2 regions of the Acinetobacter sp. MD2 genome follow, and region 1 is predicted to be linked to the other one. Evidence: predicted binding sites of a transcription regulator. Region 1 holds the regulator's gene; the other holds the start of a gene.
The links. The regulator PhoB, encoded in region 1, activates phosphate uptake and scavenging genes when phosphate is short. The targets are predictions, from matches to a motif close to TGTCATNAANCTGTCATAA.
Positions count from the first base shown of each region.

Region 2: a site for PhoB is predicted at 4,147-4,165, ahead of FXN70_RS00475 (inorganic phosphate transporter). Genes of this name have one in related genera too.

Region 1 is NZ_VTDK01000010.1:35,628-41,875, reverse strand. It holds gene FXN70_RS11395 (DUF445 domain-containing protein) at 1-791, shown strand, start outside; gene FXN70_RS11390 (hypothetical protein) at 980-1,153, shown strand; gene FXN70_RS11385 (MATE family efflux transporter) at 1,384-2,748, shown strand; gene phoB (phosphate regulon transcriptional regulator PhoB) at 2,917-3,624, shown strand; gene phoR (phosphate regulon sensor histidine kinase PhoR) at 3,634-4,998, shown strand; gene FXN70_RS11370 (hypothetical protein) at 5,091-5,426, shown strand; gene FXN70_RS11365 (hypothetical protein) at 5,722-6,248, shown strand, end outside.
Region 2 is NZ_VTDK01000001.1:102,600-108,847, reverse strand. It holds gene FXN70_RS00485 (rhomboid family intramembrane serine protease) at 25-642, shown strand; gene FXN70_RS00480 (hypothetical protein) at 841-2,358, shown strand; gene FXN70_RS00475 (inorganic phosphate transporter) at 2,474-4,099, opposite strand; gene FXN70_RS11960 (hypothetical protein) at 4,344-4,682, opposite strand; gene FXN70_RS11955 (transporter substrate-binding domain-containing protein) at 4,704-5,162, opposite strand; gene FXN70_RS00465 (EamA family transporter) at 5,347-6,243, opposite strand.

The DNA of each region.
Region 1 (6,248 bases):
AGTGGGTACGCAACACCCAAATTAATGGTCTTGCCAGTGAAATGTTACATGCCATTTTAGACAACGACTTTCATCAAGATTTATTACAACATGGCTTAGATATGGCGCATGAATGGGTGATTGCACACCCTGAACAAATGCGCGATATGACAGAAAAAGTCTTTAAAGAATTGGGCGTTGGAAAACTTGCGAAAGGTTTTCATTGGATTGGCATCGACATTCAGCAGCGTAGTATCGACAGTTTATTAATTAAAGTAGAAGCCATGCTCGCCGACCCTGAGCATCCGTGGCGGCAGCACATTGAAAATTATGCACATGGCTTAATGCATGCTTTGGCAGATGCCAATAGCAATGCCAGTATTCGGCTAAATGCCACGAAAAATGCATTGCTCGAAAGTCCACAAATGCTTAACTTCATGAGTGGTGCAGTGGTCATTTTATGTCAAGCGATTAAGCAAGATTTAGAAAAAACCAATTCAGGGATTGCACTCAATTTACGTGCAGCAATTGAATTATTAGGGGATAATTTAATCCAAAACAATGATGTTCGCCAATTGCTCAACCAACGCTTAAGTAGTGCTGCTATTGGGTTCAGTGATCAATATAGCAATAAAGTGATTCGTTTTATTAGTGAACGGATTCACGAATGGGACTCAACCGAAATGATTGCCAAAATTGAAAACGAAGTCGGTGGTGACTTACACATGATTCGGGTCAATGGCGTGGTGGTAGGTGCGTGTATTGGCTTAATTTTAGGGCTGATTCGTGCAGGACTTGAACTGTGGCTATAAGCTACAGCACTATCTACTCTAAGCCATTGTTTGGATATTTTGCATTCACTGTTTAGATATGTTATTCCTCTCATTCAAGAGGAATAACAATATGCCAAGCACAGGTTTGTGCCAATGCCTTTGCAATTTCACAGCAAGGTAATGTCATTGGACTGACTGTTGCAGATCAAACTGCGGTTGCAGCCTGTATGCAGTTTTTAGATGATCATCGTACCTTGGTAGAACCTGCTTGCGGGGCAACGCTATCGGTTTTATATGATCAAAAAATTACATTTTCTCCAACCGACCAAGTTCTCGTGATTGTATGTGGTGGTGCAACTACAAGCATTGCACAATTACATGACTATGCGCGAATGCTATAATTGCACAACCAAACGCTTTAACAAAAATCATCGGCAAAGAATCATGATGCCAAATGCTTTCTCTAATAACTGAATTTGCTCGAAAGCATCGATTTTTAGCCGCACAATATCATTATCCTAATAACAAAAAATTTAGCACAGGTAGATTGGCACTGCATTTACAGCAAGCCAACGTGGCGTTTTTTTAAATGCTTGTAAAATACAATGTAGATAAGGGCATTGAATTAATTATGAAAAAAGGCTTGGTTTTTTCCGAACAACATTTATGGAAAACCTTTTTGGTTTTTGTATTGCCTTTGGTTGCCACCAATATTTTACAAAACCTTTCAGGTACCATTAACAGCATTTTTGTCGGACAGTTTTTAGGCGTCGATGCAATTGCTGCCGTATCCGTGTTTTTCCCCATTTTATTTTGCTTAATGGCATTTGTAATTGGGCTTTCGGCAGGTACTACAATTTTGGTGGGGCAGGCTTGGGGGGCACAAAATATTGAACGCGTACAACAGGTGGTTGGTACAACCCTATTTTTGACTTTCTTCGGTGGTTTAATCATTGCCGCTTTTGGCATTGTCTTTGCTCCACATTTCTTACAAATACTTGGGGTAGATCAAAAAATCCTACCTTTAGCAATTCCGTATATGTGTAGTATGTTGGCAGGTAGCCCCCTGTTATTTGTCTACATTATTTATACTTCAGTGCTGCGAGGCGTTGGCGATAGCATAACGCCATTGGTTGCTTTGCTAATGACCAGTTTATTGGGATTAGTGATTACTCCTGCCTTTATTCAAGGTTATTGGGGATTGCCTAAACTTGGAATTGTCGCTCCTGCGATTGCATCAATTACGGGAAATATTGCAGTACTGATCTTTTTGGCTGTTTATTTAAATTTTAAACAACATCCGCTGCGCCCAAATCGACACTTTTTAAAGCAGTTACGCCTACAACCTCAACTTGCAAAAGCCATTTTAAAATTAGGTATTCCAACCGGCATTCAAATGGTCACCACCTCTTTAGCAGGCTTGGTTGTGGTCAGTTTAGTTAACCAATACGGCGCACATGCCACCGCTGCCTATGGTGCGGTCAATCAAGTACTCAACTATATTCAATTTCCAGCACTTTCTATTGCGATTGCTTCCTCAATTTTTGCAGCGCAAGCCATTGGTGCGAATAAAGCCTACTTACTTGGTAAAGTCCTGCGCACAGCAATGGGCATGAATTTGCTCATTACAGGCAGTTTAATTGTGTTGGCCTACTTATTTTCATGGCACTTAATGGCACTGTTTATTACCGAGCCAAGCGTCATGGCTTTAGGACAGCAATTGCTATTTATCATGCTATGGGCTGTTTTATTTTTTGGTGCGAATGCTATTTTTGCCTCAATTATGCGCGCAAGCGGCACAGTCACTGCCCCAATGCTCATCAACATTGGCTCAATTTTATGTATTGAATTGCCCTGTGCTTACTTGTTTAGTCATTTTTGGGGACTAAAAGGCATTTGGTTTGCTTACGCATTAGCTTTTGTCTGCTTATGTTTGCTACAAGGTGGCTATTATCACTTTGTTTGGAAGAAAAAAAGCATTCACCGTTTGCTATAAAACCAAAAATGAATGGCAGATGTCATATTTTTGTCATTGTCGTATCTGCATTTTGTCACAAATATGCTTTAAAATCGGCCAGTGCCCTTCCACTTGAAATGATATTGTCACAATTAAGCTTTGTAATACTTACATCACAGAACAACACTTTTAACAGGATAAAAGATTGTGAAAGAGGATTATATTTTAATTGTTGACGATGAATTACCCATTCGTGAAATGATCCATACCTCGTTAGATATGGCAGGTTTTCAATGCCTACAAGCAGAAGATGCCAAACAGGCACATCAAACCATTGTTGACCAACGCCCCGCACTCATTTTACTAGACTGGATGTTGCCAGGTGGAACCAGCGGTGTCGATTTATGTCGCCGCTTAAAACGTGATGAAAGTTTATCTGAAATTCCGGTGATTATGCTCACTGCACGCGGCGAAGAAGATCATAAAGTACAAGGCCTAGATGCTGGCGCAGACGATTACATGACGAAGCCATTTTCGACCCGTGAATTGGTGTCGCGTATTAAAGCGGTATTACGTCGTTCCAATGCCCTCAGTGGTGAAAAAACCATTGATGCCAATGGCTTATTGCTTGACCCTGTCAGCCAAAGGGTTAGCTTTTCTGATACAATTTTAGACATGGGCCCAACCGAATATCGTTTACTGGCTTTCTTTATGACGCACCCTGAACGCGCTTACACACGTGCCCAATTACTCGACCAAGTATGGGGTGGTAATGTTTATATTGAAGACCGCACTATTGATGTACATATTCGCCGTTTGCGTAAAGTACTTGAACCTTATGGTGTCGACCGTTTTGTGCAAACCGTGCGTGGCACAGGTTATCGTTTTTCAACCCGTGCAGATGTCTTAGGATAAACCTTTTGTATGTATGAACCTTATCCAACCCCTGAACTTAGCCACGAATATAAAAATTATCGTTATAGTTCACTTTGGCACTATGCCAAACAGGATTTAAGACAACTGTTCTTTTTTATGGTGATTGCAGGATTAGTTGGGTTTGGTATTGGTTACTTTTGGATCTGCATTGCGCTTGCCTGTTTCCTTTTTATTGTCTTGCAACTACGTGCCCTATATTTAGTCAACGCTTGGATTGCCAATCGCCCTTATGACGTACCGCCTAATTTAGATGGTATTTGGGGTGCATTACTGTTTAATATTTACCGTTCACAACGCCAAGAGCGGGTGGTACAAGCCGAAATGGTCGGTTTAATTGACCGTGCGCAATCCTCTTTAATTGCCTTGGCTGAAGCTGTTGTTCTAACCGATGAATTGCAACAAATTGAATGGTGGAATCCCGCTGCTACCCAATTGCTTGGCATTCAAGAGCTTGATCGTGGGCGCAACTTATTGGGTATTTTGCGTCAGCCTGCTTTTATTGATTATTTTCATCATTTAGAACAACATCCCGATGGTATTAAGCTCAAACTGTCGCTCGAAGAAGAACGCTATGTGCAAATTAAACTGACCCGTTTTGGTACAGAAAGTCGTTTACTGCTCGCCTACGATGTCACACGCATGCACAACCTAGAACAAATGCGTAAAGATTTTGTTGATAACATCTCGCACGAGTTACGTACACCACTTACAGTACTCAGTGGTTATTTGGAAATGTTCACCGATCAAGATGATTTTAATCCACGTTGGAAACGTCCTTTCGAGCAAATGCAAGCACAAACGAAGCGTATGAATGCTTTGGTGAATGATTTGTTATTGTTATCTCGACTTGAAAATGACAAAACCATTGCCAAAAACCAAATTGTAGATATGCGCGGTTTAATGAATCAACTATTTGATGATGCACAAGCCTACAACTCAGAATATGGACATCAACTCAATTTAGACATCGACAGTCATTGTGACTTAATTGGCTCGGATATCGAATTAGCCAGTGCTTTTGGCAACTTAATTACCAATGCAATTAAATATACCCCTAAGGAAAGTGGTGCAATTACCATTGGTTGGCATGACGACCAAACCCATGGCTATTTTACTGTAGAAGATAATGGCATTGGGATTGACCCCAAACATTTACCACGTTTAACGGAACGTTTTTATCGGGTCGATACTGCACGTAGCCGACAAACAGGCGGTACAGGTTTGGGGCTTGCAATTGTGAAACATGTTTTAATGCAGCACGGCGCACATTTAGAAATCGTCTCTCGTCCAAATCAAGGCTCATGCTTTAAAGCCGTATTTCCTAAAGAACGTCTTTATCAAACAGAGCATTGAGTTTTGCAATTTACCTATTTTCAATCTCGTTCTTAGCATAAATTGTCTTGCTTTTTAGACTCGAAAACTACTATCTTGTCGCCATGAAAAAATTGTCTATTCTTCTGGGAATCTGTGGCTTATGTTTGGTCATATTTGCCATCGTTAAAATTCAGCAACCAAGCAAAGATGAAGTGGAACGCTATCAGGCGATCTTGTGTTTTATTATTCGTCAGCCCGATGCCAAACCTGAAACCGCTTATTTAATGCAGCAGATGGAAAAATACCAACAAGGTAGTATTTCTGATTATGCTGTACAACATCCCGACTTTCGCCCCGAACTGGCACAAGACTGGGTAAAACGTTATCTCGCATTAAATCCCCAACAAAAGCAACGCGCACAGGAAAACTATCCGCCGTGTGTAGAGGTACTGAAGCAGGCGAAATAGATAAACCGCCTGTTATAATTTAGGATGTATTGACAAGCTCTATTCAAAAAATAGCAAGTCATCACATCCTATCATCAACGAAAATGCTGAATGCCTTTTAAAGCAAGTAAGACACAGGCACTTTTTCAATGAGAGGAACAGATCGATCATGCTCCCGAAAAATAGGTAAACTTGCGGGATGGTCTCTGGATTTAATGAGTGCAATTTGCACTATCGAATAAATCAAAAAGTTTTTTCCAATAGGTCGAATACAACCTATAATTCGATAATTTATCCGGCTAAACCTAGACAAAACATGAAATTAAAACAGTTAACAATAGCTCTGAGTTTTTCTATACTGACGCAAGCAACATTTGCAGCAGATTTAGCATGTCAAAAAGACTATGAAAGCATTATTTCGAAAAATATTATCGCAATAAGTACTGCATTTAATTCTAGAAATTTCCAATATATTGAAAACAAAACTGATTCTTCTTTAATTAATTATGCTGGAGGACAAAGCGCTTTTAGAAATTTACTCGAAATTACAGCAAATAATTTTAAAAAAAGTAATATCGTAGTTTCGAAAGTTGAAACTCAACCACCTGTAGATAACTATATTGTTGGTAATAATGAGATATGCTTTATTCCTGAAAAATTAACGCTCATGGTGAATGGTCAAGAACATATCAGCGAATCTTTTATGTTGGCAATACGCCCACTTATCTCTAAAAAGTGGAAATATCTTGATGGTGCAGGTTTCAAAAAGCATCCTAATATGCTCTATATCTTATTTCCTGATTTCCCACGTGATATCAAAGTTTCATTCCTAGAGAATCAATA
Region 2 (6,248 bases), on a different contig from region 1:
TAGCCTAATTTGCGATAAATCTTTATGTTTAATCTACCGTTTAATCACAGTATTACCCTTATTATCATTACGGTCATTGTCTCTTTAATGGCTTTTTCAAATCAGGCACTCATGAATCGTTTGATTTTTTGGCCACCTGCAATGCAAAAAGGTCAATATGATCGTTTTATTACCCACGGTTTTGTCCATGCTGACGGTATGCATTTACTCTTTAATATGATGACTCTGTTCTTTTTCGGTAGCGCCATTGAACAGTTCTATCGCCAATATGCTTTTAATATGGGCTTTGTTTTATTTTATTTAGGCGGGCTGATCGTTGCAATTTTACCGAGTTATTTAAAACATAAAAATGACTACCAATGGGCAAGTTTAGGTGCATCGGGCGCGGTTTCTGCCGTTTTATTTGCCTATATTTTATTTAAACCTTGGAAATTAATTTTAGTCTTTTTTGTACCTGTTCCCGCCATTATTTTTGCGGTACTTTATGTTGCTTATAGTATTTGGGCAGCAAAAAGAACAGGCCAACACGTTAACCACAGTGCACACCTTTGGGGAGCAGCCTATGGCGTCATCGTTACTATTTTAATTAATCCAAAAGTATTGCCACATTTCTTAGCCGAGCTGACACAACTGCCTTTTTAATTAAACACTTGGCTGTGATAATGCAGCATACACAGCCAAACATCTTAAAACTCAATCCCCAAAATCATTCGAAAAAATGCAATTAATACATGTTCGGCTACATTTTGAATAAGAATCTGATAACAAATGCTAGCCGAAATATACGACATCACGCCATAATTAATCCAACGATAATGAAATTTAAAAAGGATTGCCTGTATGTCACAAATGCGAGAAGGACTCCAATTCCCACAAGATGAACAACAACGTGTCAGCACATCTCGAACCGGACAGCAAATTGTGTCAGAGGCTTTGGCGTTGGTTGACCATAAAAGTTCTCAAGCTGTTATCAAAGAGAAAAATTGGCGTAAAAAATATCCACACTATTTAAGAACCATGCTCGAGCACAGTATTCGTGTGAGTGAAAATTCAATTAAAATTGCTGAACATGGCTTAAAGAAAGCCCATCAACAATTTGAGTTTTATCGGCATGGTCAAAAGTTTTGCTTAAAAGATTTTATGCAAGTGCCACATATTCAACCGCTTTATTCCATCACAATTCAAGGACAAAGCACCGAAGCACCAGAGTGGTATATTCCCTATCAAGGTCAAAAATTACAAGGAGAAGCATTAGTTGCACAAGTAGAACAATGGCAACAACAAGGCATTATTGAACCTAGCCATGCGGCTGCATTAAAAGCGGTGCAAGCACATCCAGAATGGTTAGATTTGTCGGCACGCACTTTAGTTTTGTTTGGTGCAGGTTCTGAAGCAGGCCCATTAACATGGTTATCTAAATGGAAAGCCAATATCATTGCAATTGATTTACCCAATGAACGCGTATGGGCGCGCATTCTCAAAACAATTCAAGCAGGTAATGCCACTTTAATTGCTCCCGCAAGTGAAAACTTCATGGCATCGGCAGAACTTTCAAAATGCTTAGGCGTTAATTTACTTACTCAAACACCTGAAATTGCCCAATGGCTTGCCACGCGACCAGAGCGCTTAGATTTAGCTGCTATTGCGTATTTAGATGGTGAAAAACATGTTCGCGTGGCAATGGCAATGGATGCGATTATGCACTATGTCAGCACTCAAAAACCTGACAGCAGTTTAATGTTTATGTGTACCCCAACCGATATTTATGCGGTGCCCAAACAAGTAATGGAAAAAGCGCAACAAAAGCTAAAACAACGCTCAACCCTTGAAAAATTGGTTGCACAAGGTGTTTCGGGCTTAACAATTCGACATTTGCTCAAATCGCATACGCATAAAGCAATTCGTGCCGACAATGGACAAGTTTATAGTATTGCCGATGGTTTAGTGATTGAACAAGGCCCCAACTATGCCTTAGCCAAACGACTGCAACAATGGCGCGCATTGGTTGCCAAAGCACAGGGGCAGCACGTTTGTATTAATATCGCGCCATCCACCACAACGCAATCTGTAATAAAAAACCCTTTACTCAAAGCCGCTTTTGCAGGAGCACATCTGTTCGATGTCGAAGCTTTTGCACCAGAAACCACCAATGCAATTATGGCCGCAATGTGGGTTCACGATTTGCAGAATCCACATGCTTTAGCACAACCAAATGCCTCACTTGAGCATCCTTTGGCTCTCATGATGGATGGTGCCAATCATGGAGGATTATGGAATAGCGCCTATTTGGTTCGCAGTGCGCTGCCTTTTTCAGCCATTTATGGCTTAGTCAAAGCCAAGTTTTCATTTAAAGGATAAGCTGCCCCAGCTTTTTACTTATAGGATTATTTTAAGCAACTTTGCTTAAAATAATCCCAGAAAAAAAGCTTTGCCGAGGCAAAGCTTTTTTAATATTCATTAATGAGGTAGCAACTTAAAGAAACTTTAAGAACAACCAATACAAACCACCAGACAAACAAATTGTCACAGGTAAGGTCAGTACCCAAGCAGATAAAATACTACGAATAGTTGATGCTTGTAAGCCAGACTTATTCGCAACCATTGTCCCTGCAACAGCACTATTTAAAACATGTGTGGTCGAAACAGGCAGACCAAAACCATCTGCTGCGGCAATGGTACTCATTGCTACAAGTTCCGCTGACATACCTTGTGCATAGGTCATGTGGTCTTTACCAATTCGCTCACCCACTGTAACCACAATACGCTTCCAACCTACCATCGTACCAAGCCCCAGTGCCAAAGCAACCGCGACTTTTACCCATGTTGGAATATATTGTAAGAAACCGTCTAAATTTTTCTGATAAGCTTTGACTATCTTTTGCTGTGCATCATCCCAATGAGGCAATGCTTCTTTCTTAGCTAAGCTTTTCATTGTGGTTGTACTTAAGTACATATCGTTGCGAATTTCACTGATTTGTTTTTCAGGAATATCTTTTAACGATGGATACTGTGCCATTTCTTGACCCAAATGATGGGTCATACTTGCTAATGCAGGCAACACCTCAGGCGTCACTTGTCGATTTTGCAAATAACGCGTAAGTACTGCTTGTGCTTGTTGGTCATCTACGTTCTGATTATTTGGTGCAATAAGCACCGCAGTTTGGGCAGATAATTGGGTGAAACTTTGTACTTGTTGACTATCCATATTTTTATTTAATGAATACGCCAATGGTACCAAGCCCACTAAAATTAGCATGATTAAACCCATGCCTTTTTGACCATCATTTGAACCATGTGCAAAGCTTACGCCTGTGCAGGTAAAAATAAGTAACGCACGAATAATAGGCGGTGGTGGTTCATTGCCCTTTGGCGGCTGAAATAATTCTAAATGACGCTTAAAGAAAAATTTCACCAATAAGAAGACAACCGCAGCAAAAGCAAAACCAATTAATGGTGAGAATAGCAGTGCTTTACCTACTTTGAATACTTGATCCATGTCGATACCACTACTGCTTGCACCCGCAGATGCATTGAGTAAATGGTTCATTATACCAACGCCCAAAATTGAGCCAATTAGCGTATGTGAACTTGACGCAGGAATACCAAAGAACCATGTACCGAGATTCCATAAAATCGCGGAAATCAATAAAGCAAAAACCATCGCAAAGCCTGCACCACTGCCCACATTCATGATCAGTTCGACAGGTAACAATGCAATAATGCCATAAGCGACTGTACCGCTTGCGAGCATTACCCCTAAAAAGTTACAAAAGCCTGCCCACATTACCGCAACAGGCGCAGATAAAGAGTTGGTATAAATAACGGTCGCGACAGCATTAGCTGTGTCGTGAAAGCCATTTACAAACTCGAATCCCAAAGCAATGACCAAAGCGGTCGATAAAAGCACAACAGAATACAGACTCAAAGCCGGCACATGGGCCAAATCTGCATTCACTTGCAAAGCAATATAAATTAATGTCGAAATAATTACCGTCAAAAATACCGGCATAAAAAATTTAGGTGTCGGTACATGTACATTTGATGGCTTTACTGAATCAAGTTGTACTGACTTTTGTGCAGGAGGAATAGTTGAATTCATGCAGTCATGTAAAGGGGATCAAAAAGTCCCCTTATTCTTCATTTAAATTATGACAATTATATGACATTCTAATTTTCAGAAAAAATTATTTCTGCTCTTTTGCCTTATTTTGAAGCAAATTTAGCAATTTTGGAGCTTTTTAATACAATATATAACTTTGTAATACACTCATCGCATTGATTTCATCGATTCGTAAAGCCAACTTGGTCGTTATGGCTCCAATCTTTCAACATTATATTTACGCTCAATGACCAATCCAATCTTTAGCAATTGCATCATATTCACCTGTTGCTTTGGCCAAATGCAGCCATTGATCAACATAGTTTTTCCATATTATATCGCCTATCGGTAAAACATAGGCTTTTTCACCATATTGCATCGGTTCATTTGGATGAATCGCACATAATTCAGGATGCTGTTTACTTTGATAACGCGCTTCAGAAGCATCGGTAATCATGACATCGGCTTTTTTATCGACCAATTGCTGAAAAATACCGACATTATCATCCGATAAAATTAACTGACTTTTTGGCAAAAATTGATGTGCAAAAGCTTCATTGGTCCCACCAACAGGTTCAATCACTCGCACAGTGGTTTGATTAATTTATGCAATACTTTGATATTTCTTCTTATTTTTACAGTGTACTAATGGAATTTTACCATCTATATCTAAACGCTGACTAAAAAAGACCTGTTGCTGACGCGCTAAAGTCACCGAAATTCCACCCACTGCAATATCACATTTGGCCGCTACAACATCAGGAATAATGCTTTTCCATGTCGACTTCACATAATGCGTTTTCACGCCTAAACTTTTTGCCAATGACTCTGCCATACCAATATCGATTCCTTCATAATCACCATTGGCTTTTAAATGCGTATAGGGTTTGTAATCCCCTGTCAGGCATACCTTTAATACACCGTTATTCATGACTTGATTTAATGTTGATGCAGACGCTGTGAGCTTGTCTGAAGCATCGCTTGCAAATGCAACACTTGAAACAATTGTGCAAATACTGAAACACGCCAGTAAAGGCTTTAAAGTAAACTGAAGTTTTTTCATTTCATCCCTGTTCAAATCAAAATATTTGCCCACTACTCAATAATATTGGTGCAGCTTAATCATCTATTTTGCTGCTGCGTTTTATACGTTCATTTCTCACAAAAGAAAATTTGCAGCAGCAATATAAAAAATTATTGGCATGACCAATTAGTTTTGATGTATTTACACTATTCAAGCCCTCAACTTAGACTTGAGACAATCGTTGCTTCTTACCTTGCCCCCAACTCTGCATTTGTACAAATATCACACACCCAAGTACAATACCAAAACCAATCATTTGCAACAGCGATAATCGTTGCCCCAAAAAAATCCAACCGATAAACAAAGCCGTCATGGGGCTAAATACGCCCAAAATAGACACAGCTACTGGCGACAATTTGCTTACCCCTAAAAACCATAAACTATAGGCAATAAGCGATCCAAAAATTGCCAAATAACTATAACCTAAGATATTGGCTAAACTAAGTGTGCTAGGCAATGTTTCAAAAACAAAAAATAATGGCATTAAAATAATACCACCAAATAAGAGTTGCCATCCTGTAAAGGTTAAATTATCGACATTTGGCTTCCACTTTTTACTCAAATACGTCCCCAATGCCATCGATACCGCCCCCATAAATGCCGCAGCACAACCGAGTACGTCAAAACTATGCTGCTGATCTTTTCCTAATACCAAAAGTACCCACATGCCAAAGATCATCAATAAAATAGCCATAAATGATTTCATGTCGGTTGATTTTTTATCGACCACTATGGCCAAAAAGAAAATAATCAGCGGTTGCACGGCGCCAATTGCAGCAGCAATTCCACCTTCTAAATGATACGCAGCAAAAAACAAAAGACTTTGAAAGCATGCAATATTGAGAAATGAAAGCACTAAAATCTGCCACCATTGTTGTCCATGTGGCAATTTTCTTTTGAGTAAAGTAAGTAGCAGTCCTGCGGGTAGTACCCGAATAATTGCCGCTAAGAATGGACGATCGGCAGGCAAAAATTCGGTGGTGGTGAAATAGGTCGTTCCCCACAATATCGGGGCAATTAAAGTTAAAAACAGATACTTAATCTCATGATTTGATTGCATGACTT